DNA from 3 places in the Pelagibacterium sp. 26DY04 genome. Region 1 is predicted to be linked to each of the others. Evidence: predicted binding sites of a transcription regulator. Region 1 holds the regulator's gene; each other region holds the start of a gene.
The links. The regulator LexA, encoded in region 1, represses DNA repair genes until DNA is damaged. The targets are predictions, from matches to a motif close to TGTTCNNNNTGTGTTCNG.
Positions count from the first base shown of each region.

Region 2: ruvC (crossover junction endodeoxyribonuclease RuvC) is a predicted target of LexA. The motif match lies at 1,841-1,858, and genes of this name have one in related genera.
Region 3: recA (recombinase RecA) is a predicted target of LexA. The motif match lies at 1,606-1,623, and genes of this name have one in related genera.

Region 1 covers NZ_CP101731.1:2,010,152-2,013,426, reverse strand. The annotation lists gene NO932_RS09815 (aminotransferase class I/II-fold pyridoxal phosphate-dependent enzyme) at 25-1,161, shown strand; gene lexA (transcriptional repressor LexA) at 1,347-2,054, opposite strand; gene NO932_RS09805 (ribbon-helix-helix domain-containing protein) at 2,253-2,588, opposite strand; gene glp (gephyrin-like molybdotransferase Glp) at 2,858-3,275, opposite strand, start outside.
Region 2 covers NZ_CP101731.1:3,119,537-3,122,811, forward strand. The annotation lists gene NO932_RS15415 (PIN domain-containing protein) at 1-360, opposite strand, end outside; gene NO932_RS15420 (AbrB/MazE/SpoVT family DNA-binding domain-containing protein) at 347-580, opposite strand; gene ruvA (Holliday junction branch migration protein RuvA) at 681-1,298, opposite strand; gene ruvC (crossover junction endodeoxyribonuclease RuvC) at 1,295-1,798, opposite strand; gene NO932_RS15435 (GGDEF domain-containing protein) at 1,982-2,806, shown strand; gene NO932_RS15440 (YebC/PmpR family DNA-binding transcriptional regulator) at 2,849-3,275, opposite strand, start outside.
Region 3 covers NZ_CP101731.1:2,465,628-2,468,902, reverse strand. The annotation lists gene cckA (cell cycle histidine kinase CckA) at 1-1,343, shown strand, start outside; gene NO932_RS12270 (hypothetical protein) at 1,340-1,510, opposite strand; gene recA (recombinase RecA) at 1,695-2,765, shown strand; gene alaS (alanine--tRNA ligase) at 3,034-3,275, shown strand, end outside.

The DNA.
Region 1 (3,275 bases):
CCGACAAGACAATGGATTTACGATATGAACGCCAACCTGATTCGTCCCTTCTACGCCATGGAACTTATGGCGCGGGCGCAAAAGCTTGAAGCCGAGGGGAGAATCGTGTGTCATCTCGAAATCGGCGAGCCGGGCGGCAAGCCGGCACAGCCAGTGCTCGATGCGGTTCGCGGGTGTCTTGAGCGGCCCATGGGCTATACCGCGGCCAAAGGTATGCCGGCCCTGCGCGAACGGCTCAGCCGGTATTATGACGAGCGCCACGGGGTTTCTGTTTCGCCCGAACGGATCGTGGTGACGACGGGATCGTCGAGCGGGTTCATCCTGACCTTCCTTGCGGGATTTGCGCCAGGGCAGCGGATCGCGGTGACGCGGCCGGGCTATCCGGCCTATCTCAACATCATCGCCTCGCTGAACCTCTCGAGCGTCGAGATTCCGGTTTCACCCGCCAATGGCTGGCGGCTGACCGCTGCGGACATCGAGGCGGCTTACGAGCGCAGCCCCTTCGAGGGCCTGCTGGTGGCGAGCCCGGCCAATCCGACGGGGGCGGTGCTGGAGCGCGATGAACTGGAGGCGATCATCGCCACATGCGATCGGCTTGGCGTGCGCTTCATCTCCGATGAGATCTATCACGGGCTCAACTATGCCGGGGCAGATGCGAGCGCGCTCGAATTCAGCCAGCAGCATGTGATCGTCAACAGCTTTTCGAAATATTACTGCATGACCGGCTGGCGCATCGGCTGGCTCGTTCTGCCCGAGGATCTGGTGCGCCGCGCCGAGATGATGGCACAGAGCCTGTTCATCTCAGCTTCCAGCGTTTCCCAATGTGCGGCACTTGCAGCTCTCGATGCCGGACAGGAGTACGACCGCCGCCGCGATCAGTATGAGGAAAACCGGCTGGTGCTTTCTGAGGGGCTCAAGAAATTGGGGTTCGGGCTGGCCGAACCGTCCGACGGGGCGTTCTACGCCTATGTCGATGCGTCGGCCTTCACCAACGATACAATGGACTTCTGCACGCGCATGCTTGACGACGCCGGTGTGGCGGCAACGCCGGGGCAGGATTTCGACCGCACCGACGGGCACAAATATGTGCGTTTCTCTTACGCCGGTACCCGAGAAGCGATAGAAATGGCGCTGGAGCGGATGGGAGCGTTTCTCAGCTAATCGGTGACTCAGTTTGTCGCAACCGATGATCCAACTCAATGCGCAGTATCCGCCTCCTGTTCCTTCACCGTCTTTCTAATCGTTCAACCACTCGAGTAGGTCTCGGGGATTGGGGCAGGGCTGGGATCGGCTGAGATCAAGCGAGATGCGCGAACCGTATCTGGCACCCAGTTTTGCCGAAAGCCTCAATACCGCCGCAAGAGCCCGACCAACCGGCCCTGCACCTTCACACGGTCGGGGCCAAAAATCCGGGTTTCGTAGGCAGGGTTGGCGGCCTCCAGGGCAACGGCATTACCCTTCTTGCGCAAACGTTTGAGAGTGGCTTCTTCGTCATCGACAAGCGCCACGACGATCTCGCCATTGCCGGCAGCATCCTGCTTGCGGATCAAAACGGTGTCGCCGTCGAAAATGCCGGCCTCGATCATCGAATCGCCGCGCACTTCCAGTGCGAAATGTTCGCCGGCGCCCAGCATTTCCGGCGGAACGGCAATCGAATGCGAATGGGTTTGGATGGCTTCGATCGGCACGCCCGCCGCGATGCGTCCCATGACGGGGATCGACACCGATCCTCCATTGTCCGCGCTCGCTGCGACTGGCTTGGCCGGCACCTTGCCCAGGTTCCCTTCAATAACACTTGGCTCAAACTTGGCCTTGCGGCCACCGAGCGAGGGATTCATCGAATCGGGGAGCTTGACCACCTCAAGCGCCCGGGCGCGATTGGGCAGGCGCCTGATAAATCCGCGCTCCTCAAGCGCGGTGATCAGCCGATGGATACCCGACTTGGACTTGAGATCAAGCGCTTCCTTCATTTCGTCGAAGGAGGGGGGAATACCACTCTCCTTCATCCGCTCATGAATGAACATCAGAAGTTCGTGCTGCTTGCGCGTCAACATTGTCGAGCCCCTCGGCGGCGTCGAATCGGAACAAATATTGAACTTTTATACGTGTTCCGGTAATGTTCCGCAAGTGTTTCAAGAACATTTCTGCCTGACTCTCAAGAGCTGGCGCACAATTCTTCCTTGATGTGTATGCGTGCCACGACCTCTGGCCAAAGCCGATGGATGATGCGACCATTCCACGTGCTGCGGAGATTATCTTGGGTCAGTCATGGCCGGGACGGGGGCAGACAGGGGGCGGCGTCGAGGCTTTTGGTGCTCGAACTCGTCGAGCAGGTAGGCGACGATCACGCTCCTGAGAACACTCGTGGCGTTGGAGCGATCATGCCCCGCCGCGCTTATAATCCAGAGAACGAGAGTGTTCCGAGGCACACCAAGGTTCGCCGCGATCTGATCCAGCGCTTGCCAGAAGATGGCTTCCAGTCTGATTCCCTTGCGCTCGCCCTTAAGGGAGAGCACCCGGAATTCGGGTTCAGCAAGTGCGTCTATCGCCGCTCCGTCGAGCAAATCGGCAATCTCGGAAGTGGGCATGGGTGTCTCGCGCTCTGGTAGCAGATGCGGCCTTCCATGTCTCTTGATTGGTGCTTGATCGGTCCCGGACACGCTCCTACCCCCTTCCAAATAGGTGGTGCGCCGTAAGACAATTTACGCGTTGCAAACAAGGATGAACATAGTCGGCAGTCCAAGTAATAATAGCTACTGCCGACGACCAAGATAATCCTATCGGATGCGGTTGGATTTGGCGCGTAGTTCGTTTTGATTATTGGAACGTCGTCGTTGGGAGCACGAAGGGGAAGGGCCTATAGCAGATGCACCTGCACCAGATCGCCAGCACGCTTGCCGGCGCAGTGCTCGTCCTGGGCGATGAGTGCATCGGCCGATGCCAGCGAGGTGAGATGCCCGCTATCGGTCTGGCGGATTGGTTCGACTCTGCTGCCATGCTCCGCATCGTGGAGCAACCGGCCACGCATGAAGTGGCGGCGGGGGCCGTTGGGAGGCAACGCGTCCGCTAAAGGAAGATAGAGCGGGGCAGGGGAGCTGCACCCTGCCATGGCAAGCACGGCTGGCAGCACGAAGATGCGCGCCGTAACCAAGGCCGAAACCGGATTGCCCGGCAGGCCGAAGACCATAGTCTTGCCGCGCCGTCCAAACATCAGTGGCTTGCCCGGTCGCATGGCGATGCGCCAGAAGTCGATATCAACCCCGCTTGCCTTGAGC
Region 2 (3,275 bases), 1.1 Mb from region 1:
CGCGTGACGATCGAAAGTCACGGTTGTCGTACAATTGGCAGCGGCATTGTGGGCGGCAATCATGGCATCCACGACCCCGCAATTGGCCCGCGCGCTGTCTTCGAGCGCGCTGATCACGATTTCCGTGTTTTCAACGACGAAATCGCTGCTGCTGACCAGCATCCAAATGGCCTCGCGAACCTGCGCTTCGGGAAACTTCTTGACGCGGGTCAATACGGTATAAGTTTCCGCCAGCACAAGCATGCTCACATAGATCGGATGATTGCTGGCGAGTGTCAGCAATCGGCGTGCGGCGGGAGACTGACTATCATCGTCATCGGCCAGGAACCGCACCAGCACATTGGTATCAACGCCCAGCACGGATACGCTCGTCGTCTTCCTCGAGGACCAGCGCCACAGCTTCATCCATTTCTTCAACCGTCATGCCATGCCCCCTTGGAGACCGTCCCAGAACACCGGCGATTTCGGAAGCACGAATATTTCTTGGCCGCAGTACATACCGCCCGTCTTCCTTCACGAATTCGACCTTGTCGCCGGGCTTGAGGTTCAGCGCATCCCGGACGTCCTTTGGCAAGGTCATCTGCCCCTTCGACGTCAATGTTGCCGTGCTCACAGCAACCTCCAATTATTCCTTACCCACACAAGATAGTAAGGAATTTTCACTCGCGCAAGGACAGCACTCACGAACTCAATTCCCGCAGCCCCAGCCGGATCAGCTTCTCGGTCGCAGTGTCCTCACCCTCTTTCGCCACCACACGCGCAACGGCGCCGGAGGCCTGGGCCTGGGGGTAGCCGAGATTGACCAGGGCCGAAACGGCATCGGAAACGTTGCCGCCGGCAACGCCTTCGCCGAGAGCGGCCTGCAGGCCGATGACGCCGGCATCGGCCGAACCAAGCGCCGGCACCTTGCCCTTGAGTTCGGAGACAATGCGTTGGGCGAGCTTGGGGCCCACGCCGGGGGCGCGGCCAACCATGGCCTTGTCCTGCAGCGCGATAGCCGAGGAGAGGTCGGAGGGCGAGAGAGTGGAGAGAATGGCAAGCGCGACGCGCGAACCCACACCCTGCACGGTCATCAGCAGCTTGAACCAGAGCTTTTCGGTTTCGCTCGAAAAGCCGTAAAGCCGGATCAGATCCTCGCGCACGATCATCTCGATAAACAGCACCGTCGCCTCGCCCACCCGCGGCAGTGCCTGAAGTGTACGGCCCGAGCAGTGGGCCTCGTAGCAGACGCCATTGACGTCGATGAGCGCGAAATCCTCGCCGATGGTTTCGACGAGCCCCTTGAGCTTTCCGATCATGCGCTCTTGGCCAGCTTGCGGTGTTGCCGGTGGTGGGCGTGGCAGATGGCAATGGCGAGCGCATCGGCAGCATCGGCCGATTTGAAATTGGCGGCGGGCATCAATGTCTTGACCATCAATTCGATCTGCTTTTTCTCGGCATGCCCCGTGCCCACCACCGACTTCTTGACCAGATTGGCCGAATATTCACCCACCGGTAGCCCCATGGAGGCCGGGGTCATCACCGCGATGCCACGCGCCTGGCCCAAAAGAAGGGTCGAGCGTGCGCCGGCATTGACGAAGGTTTCTTCCACCGCCGCCTCGACCGGATGATGCTCAGCGATCAGCCGCATCAATCCTTCATGAAGATGGACAAGACGCAACGCCAGTTCCTCATCGACCGCAGGGGTGAGCACGCCACAAGCGATAAAACGCAGCCGATTGCCCTCGGCTTCGATAATGCCCCACCCGGTACGCCGCAGCCCCGGATCGATCCCCATGATTCGCACCACGTCCAACATGCTCCCAGCGTAAACAACGAACGTGACCCTACCAAGAACAAAGTGAACAAAGCGAAAACATTTCTGTTGATACCGCCCATCGTCGCCGAGCCGATCGCTCGGATTCTCGCAACCTCCGTAAGGGTGCATCAACGGATGCGGTCATAAGGTGGGCTTGGACGCGAAGATTTTCAGGACGCATTGATGACGCGAGAATTCAGACTGCCCCGGCATGCCTGGGTCAGCATCGCCGCGCGAACGGCCAGGCACATGGTGTTCGCAGTCGCCATATCGGTGGCCGTGTCCTACCTGCTCCTCGAAACGTTTTCCCAAGGTATCGGCGAGATCGGGTTGATCGCCGCCATCGTGGCACCGCTCGTTTTGGGCGGTCCGATGGTGTTTTATATGTCGATGCGCCAGTTCGAGTTGCAGATGGCCTATGACCGGTTGGAACAGGCGGCGGCGCGCGACAGCCTCACCAATTGCTTCCACCATGGCGCGTTCGTCGAGGCGGTGACGGCCTCGCTCGGGGACGCGGCCAATGGCGGCGGGGCCCTGCTGATGATCGACGCTGACCATTTCAAATCGATCAATGATCGGTTCGGCCATGCGAGCGGGGATACCGCGCTCAAGCTGATCGTCTCAGCCATCCGCAGTTCCATGGACCGCCCCAACATCATCGGGCGGGTTGGCGGAGAGGAGTTTGGCGTTTTTCTGCCCGGAGCATCGGCCGAACACGCCGCGCACATCGCCGAAACCATCCGCCGTGCCGTGCTGGCCATCCAATTCGACACCGGAGGGCAGGTCTGCACCCTCTCGGTCAGCATCGGCGGCGCCGTCGTAAAAGAGCCGGTGCAATTCGGCGATCTGTTTCGCTTGGCCGACGAACGGCTCTATAAAGTCAAAGCCGGCGGGCGCAACAATATCGACATTGTTGCCATGCCTGTGAAGACTGCAGCACCCAACAGGCCAGCCGCCACCGCGCACGATCTTGTCTATCGCGGGCAGAAGATCAAGCAATCGGCATAAAAAGGCGGCCCGATGAGCCGCCTTGTTTTCGATCGGTAGGGGTCAGGCCGAGAGCTTGGCCATGTCCTCATCGCTCATCTCGAAATTGGCGTAGACGTTCTGGACGTCGTCGTCATCGTCGAGATTGTCGATCATGCGCATCAGGCTCGCGCCCTTGTCGGCATCGACGGGGGTATTGTTCTGGGGCTTGAAGATGGCCTTGACGCTTTCCGCTTCCCCGAGCGCCGCTTCCAGCGCGCTGGAAACCTCGCCGATGTCTTCAAAGGCGCAGTAGATGGTGTGGCCTTCTTCGTCGGACTGAACGTCCTCGGCACCCGCTTCGATCGCCGCTTCCATGACCTTGTCGGCATCGCCAACCTTGGCGGGGTAATAGATTTCCCCGACGCGATCGAACATGAAGGCGACCGAACCGGTTTCGCCCAGCGCGCCGCCGGCCTTCGAGAAGATGGCGCGGACATTGGAGGCGGTG
Region 3 (3,275 bases), 460 kb from region 1:
CACTGTCTGATGCGCGGGCGCATAAATCGGAAATCGCGCCCGTGGATGCGACCATTCCGGGCGAAAAGGCGCGCAGCGTCCGCATGTTCATTTCCGGGGTCGAGCAGGGCGGTGAGAGCGACGAGGCGGCAATCCTTTATGCCCTCGACATGACCGAGCAGCGTCAGCTTGAAGAGCAGTTCGCGCAGGGCATGAAGATGCAGGCCGTGGGCCAGCTTGCCGGCGGGGTGGCGCATGATTTCAACAACGTTTTGACCGCCATCATTGGGTTTTCGGACCTGTTGCTTTTGAAGCACAAGCCCTCCGATCCGTCGTTCTCGGATATTATGTCGATCAAACAGAGCGCCAATCGCGCCGCTGGGCTGGTGCGACAGCTCCTCGCGTTCTCGCGGCGGCAGACATTACGCCCGCAGGTGCTCGAAGTGCCCCAGCATATCGACGACCTCACGGTGCTGTTGAAGCGGCTCATCGGCGAAAAGGTGACGCTTGATGTCGAGCATGGGCGTGAGGTTTGGCCGATCCGCGCCGATCTCGTTCAACTCGAGCAAGTGATCATCAACCTTGCGGTCAACGCTCGCGACGCAATGCCCGAGGGCGGACAGATTACCCTCAGAACGCGCAATGTGGATGTGGCCGAGGCCGAGACGCTGACTTATCCGGGCTTTGTACCCGCAGACTACGTGCTGATCGAAGTGGCCGATACCGGCACGGGCATGACGCCGGAAATCATGGAAAAGATCTTCGAGCCGTTCTTTTCCACCAAGGAACTGGGCAAGGGCACCGGGCTGGGCCTTTCGATGGTCTATGGCATCATCAAGCAGACCGGCGGCTATATCTATCCCGAATCCGAAGTCGGGGTCGGAACGACGTTCCGCATCTTCCTGCCGCGTCATATTCCGATCGAAAAGGAAGAAGTGGCCAAGGCCGCGGCTGCGCCCGTCAAGGATCTCACCGGTAACGAACGCATCTTGTTGGTCGAGGACGAGGAAAGTGTGCGCATGTTCTCGGCGAGGGCCCTTTCCACGACCGGCTATGAGGTGTTCGAAGCGGGATCGGGCGAGGAGGCCCTGGAGGTGATCGAGGAAGTCAATGGCGAACTCGATCTCATCATTTCCGACGTGGTGATGCCGGAAATGGACGGGCCGACGCTGCTTACCGAGGTGCGCAAGCGCTATCCGGAGCTCAAGGTGATCTTTGTTTCCGGCTATGCCGAGGAAAGCGTGCGGCAGGGCCTGGAAGACGACAGGAGCGTGGAGTTCTTGCCCAAGCCCTATACGCTTGACCAGATCAATTCCAAGGTCAAGGAAGTGCTTTCAGGCAAGCGGGAGTCCCGGGACGACTAGGATTTGTCCTCAGGCTCGTCGGCTTCCCCGTTCGTTGCCGTGAAGGACGCGCCGAGCCCGGCTCCGATGGCGACGCCAATGCCGATACCCAGGGCAAGATTGTCGAGCGCTATGCCGATGGCAGCGCCGATGGCGATGCCCAATGCAATGGCAGTTCCCATATTCATCCTCGATCCTTTCCACGGCTTTGACGAGGCAAACCGTCGACACGGCTGAGATGTTCCCTAGGGTACAATGTTCTTATTTTGTCCCTTGACACAACTGAAACAAAATGGGAACAAATCAGACATGGGAAATCGATGTCGGCCGCGTTGCACGGGCGGGGCTTTGGTGGAATAAGGAGAGCGAGAAATGGCAGTTTCACAGCTTCGCGTTGTAGACGGGGGTTCGATGGACAAGAACAAGGCGCTCGAGGCGGCACTGGGCCAGATCGAGCGCAATTTCGGCAAGGGTTCGATCATGCGGCTGGGGGAGAACACCTCGGTCAATGTCGAATCGATCTCCACCGGCTCGCTCGGGCTCGATATCGCGCTGGGCATCGGTGGTTTGCCGCGCGGGCGCATCGTTGAAGTGTTCGGGCCGGAAAGCTCGGGTAAAACGACCCTGGCGCTGCATGTGGTGGCCGAGGCGCAGCGGGCTGGCGGCATTTGCGCGTTCGTAGACGCCGAACATGCTCTTGATCCTGTTTATGCGCGCAAGCTGGGCGTCAACGTCGATGATCTCCTAATCTCCCAGCCTGATGCCGGCGAGCAGGCATTGGAAATCGCCGATACGCTGGTGCGCTCGGGCGCCATCGACGTTCTGGTCGTCGACTCGGTTGCCGCGCTCACGCCGCGCGCCGAACTTGAAGGCGAGATGGGCGATTCTCTGCCGGGGCTGCAGGCGCGCCTGATGAGCCAGGCGATGCGCAAGCTGACCGCTTCGATTTCCAAGTCGAAGGCGATGGTGATCTTCATCAACCAGATCCGCATGAAGATCGGCGTGATGTTCGGTTCGCCAGAGACCACGACCGGGGGGAATGCGCTCAAGTTCTATTCCTCGGTTCGCCTGGATATCCGCCGTATCGGTTCGATCAAGGATCGTGAGGAGGTCGTGGGCAACCAGACCCGGGTCAAGGTGGTCAAGAATAAGCTGGCTCCCCCGTTCCGTCAGGTCGAGTTCGACATCATGTATGGCGAAGGCATCTCCAAGACCGGCGAGTTGCTCGACCTCGGGGTCAAGACCGGGATCGTTGAAAAATCGGGTGCCTGGTTCTCCTATGACAGCCAGAGGCTCGGGCAGGGGCGCGAGAATGCGCGCCAGTTCCTCAAGGACAATCCCGAGATCGCCAACCAGATCGAGAACGGGGTGCGCGAGAGTGCGGGCCTTTTGGCTGCGGAACTGATTACCGCCGGCGAGGATGGCGGCGACAGCGACGATTGATGTCGGTGAAGAAGCGGAAACGTCGAGTGGTTGAAATCGAGTGGTTCCGACTCTACCTTTAGCGATGACCTCCTTGGCGCCGGGCGACCGGCGCCTTTTCTTGTTTGGGTGGACGCCTGTTCGCATTGCGCTTGCCCAGTGCACGCGTTATTAGGCTTGCTCAGGTTTTCGGGCCGGCAGGCGGAGGCGAAACTCCTTCTATCCGGCGCGCATAGAACAATAATTTCGGTGTGGCGCGTTCTGCCGCAGACAGGTTCCGGGCTCGATCATGACAAGCGTAAACGACATTCGTTCGACCTTCCTCGACTTCTTTGCCAAGAATGGTCACGAGAAGGTCGCCTCGAGCCCGCTGGTGCCGCGCAACGATCCGACGCTGATGTTCACCAATGCCGGCATGGTGCAGTTCAAGAACGTCTTCACGGGCCTTGAAAAACGCCCCTACAGCCGTGCGACCACCTCGCAGAAGTGCGTGCGCGCCGGGGGCAAGCACAACGACCTGGACAATGTAGG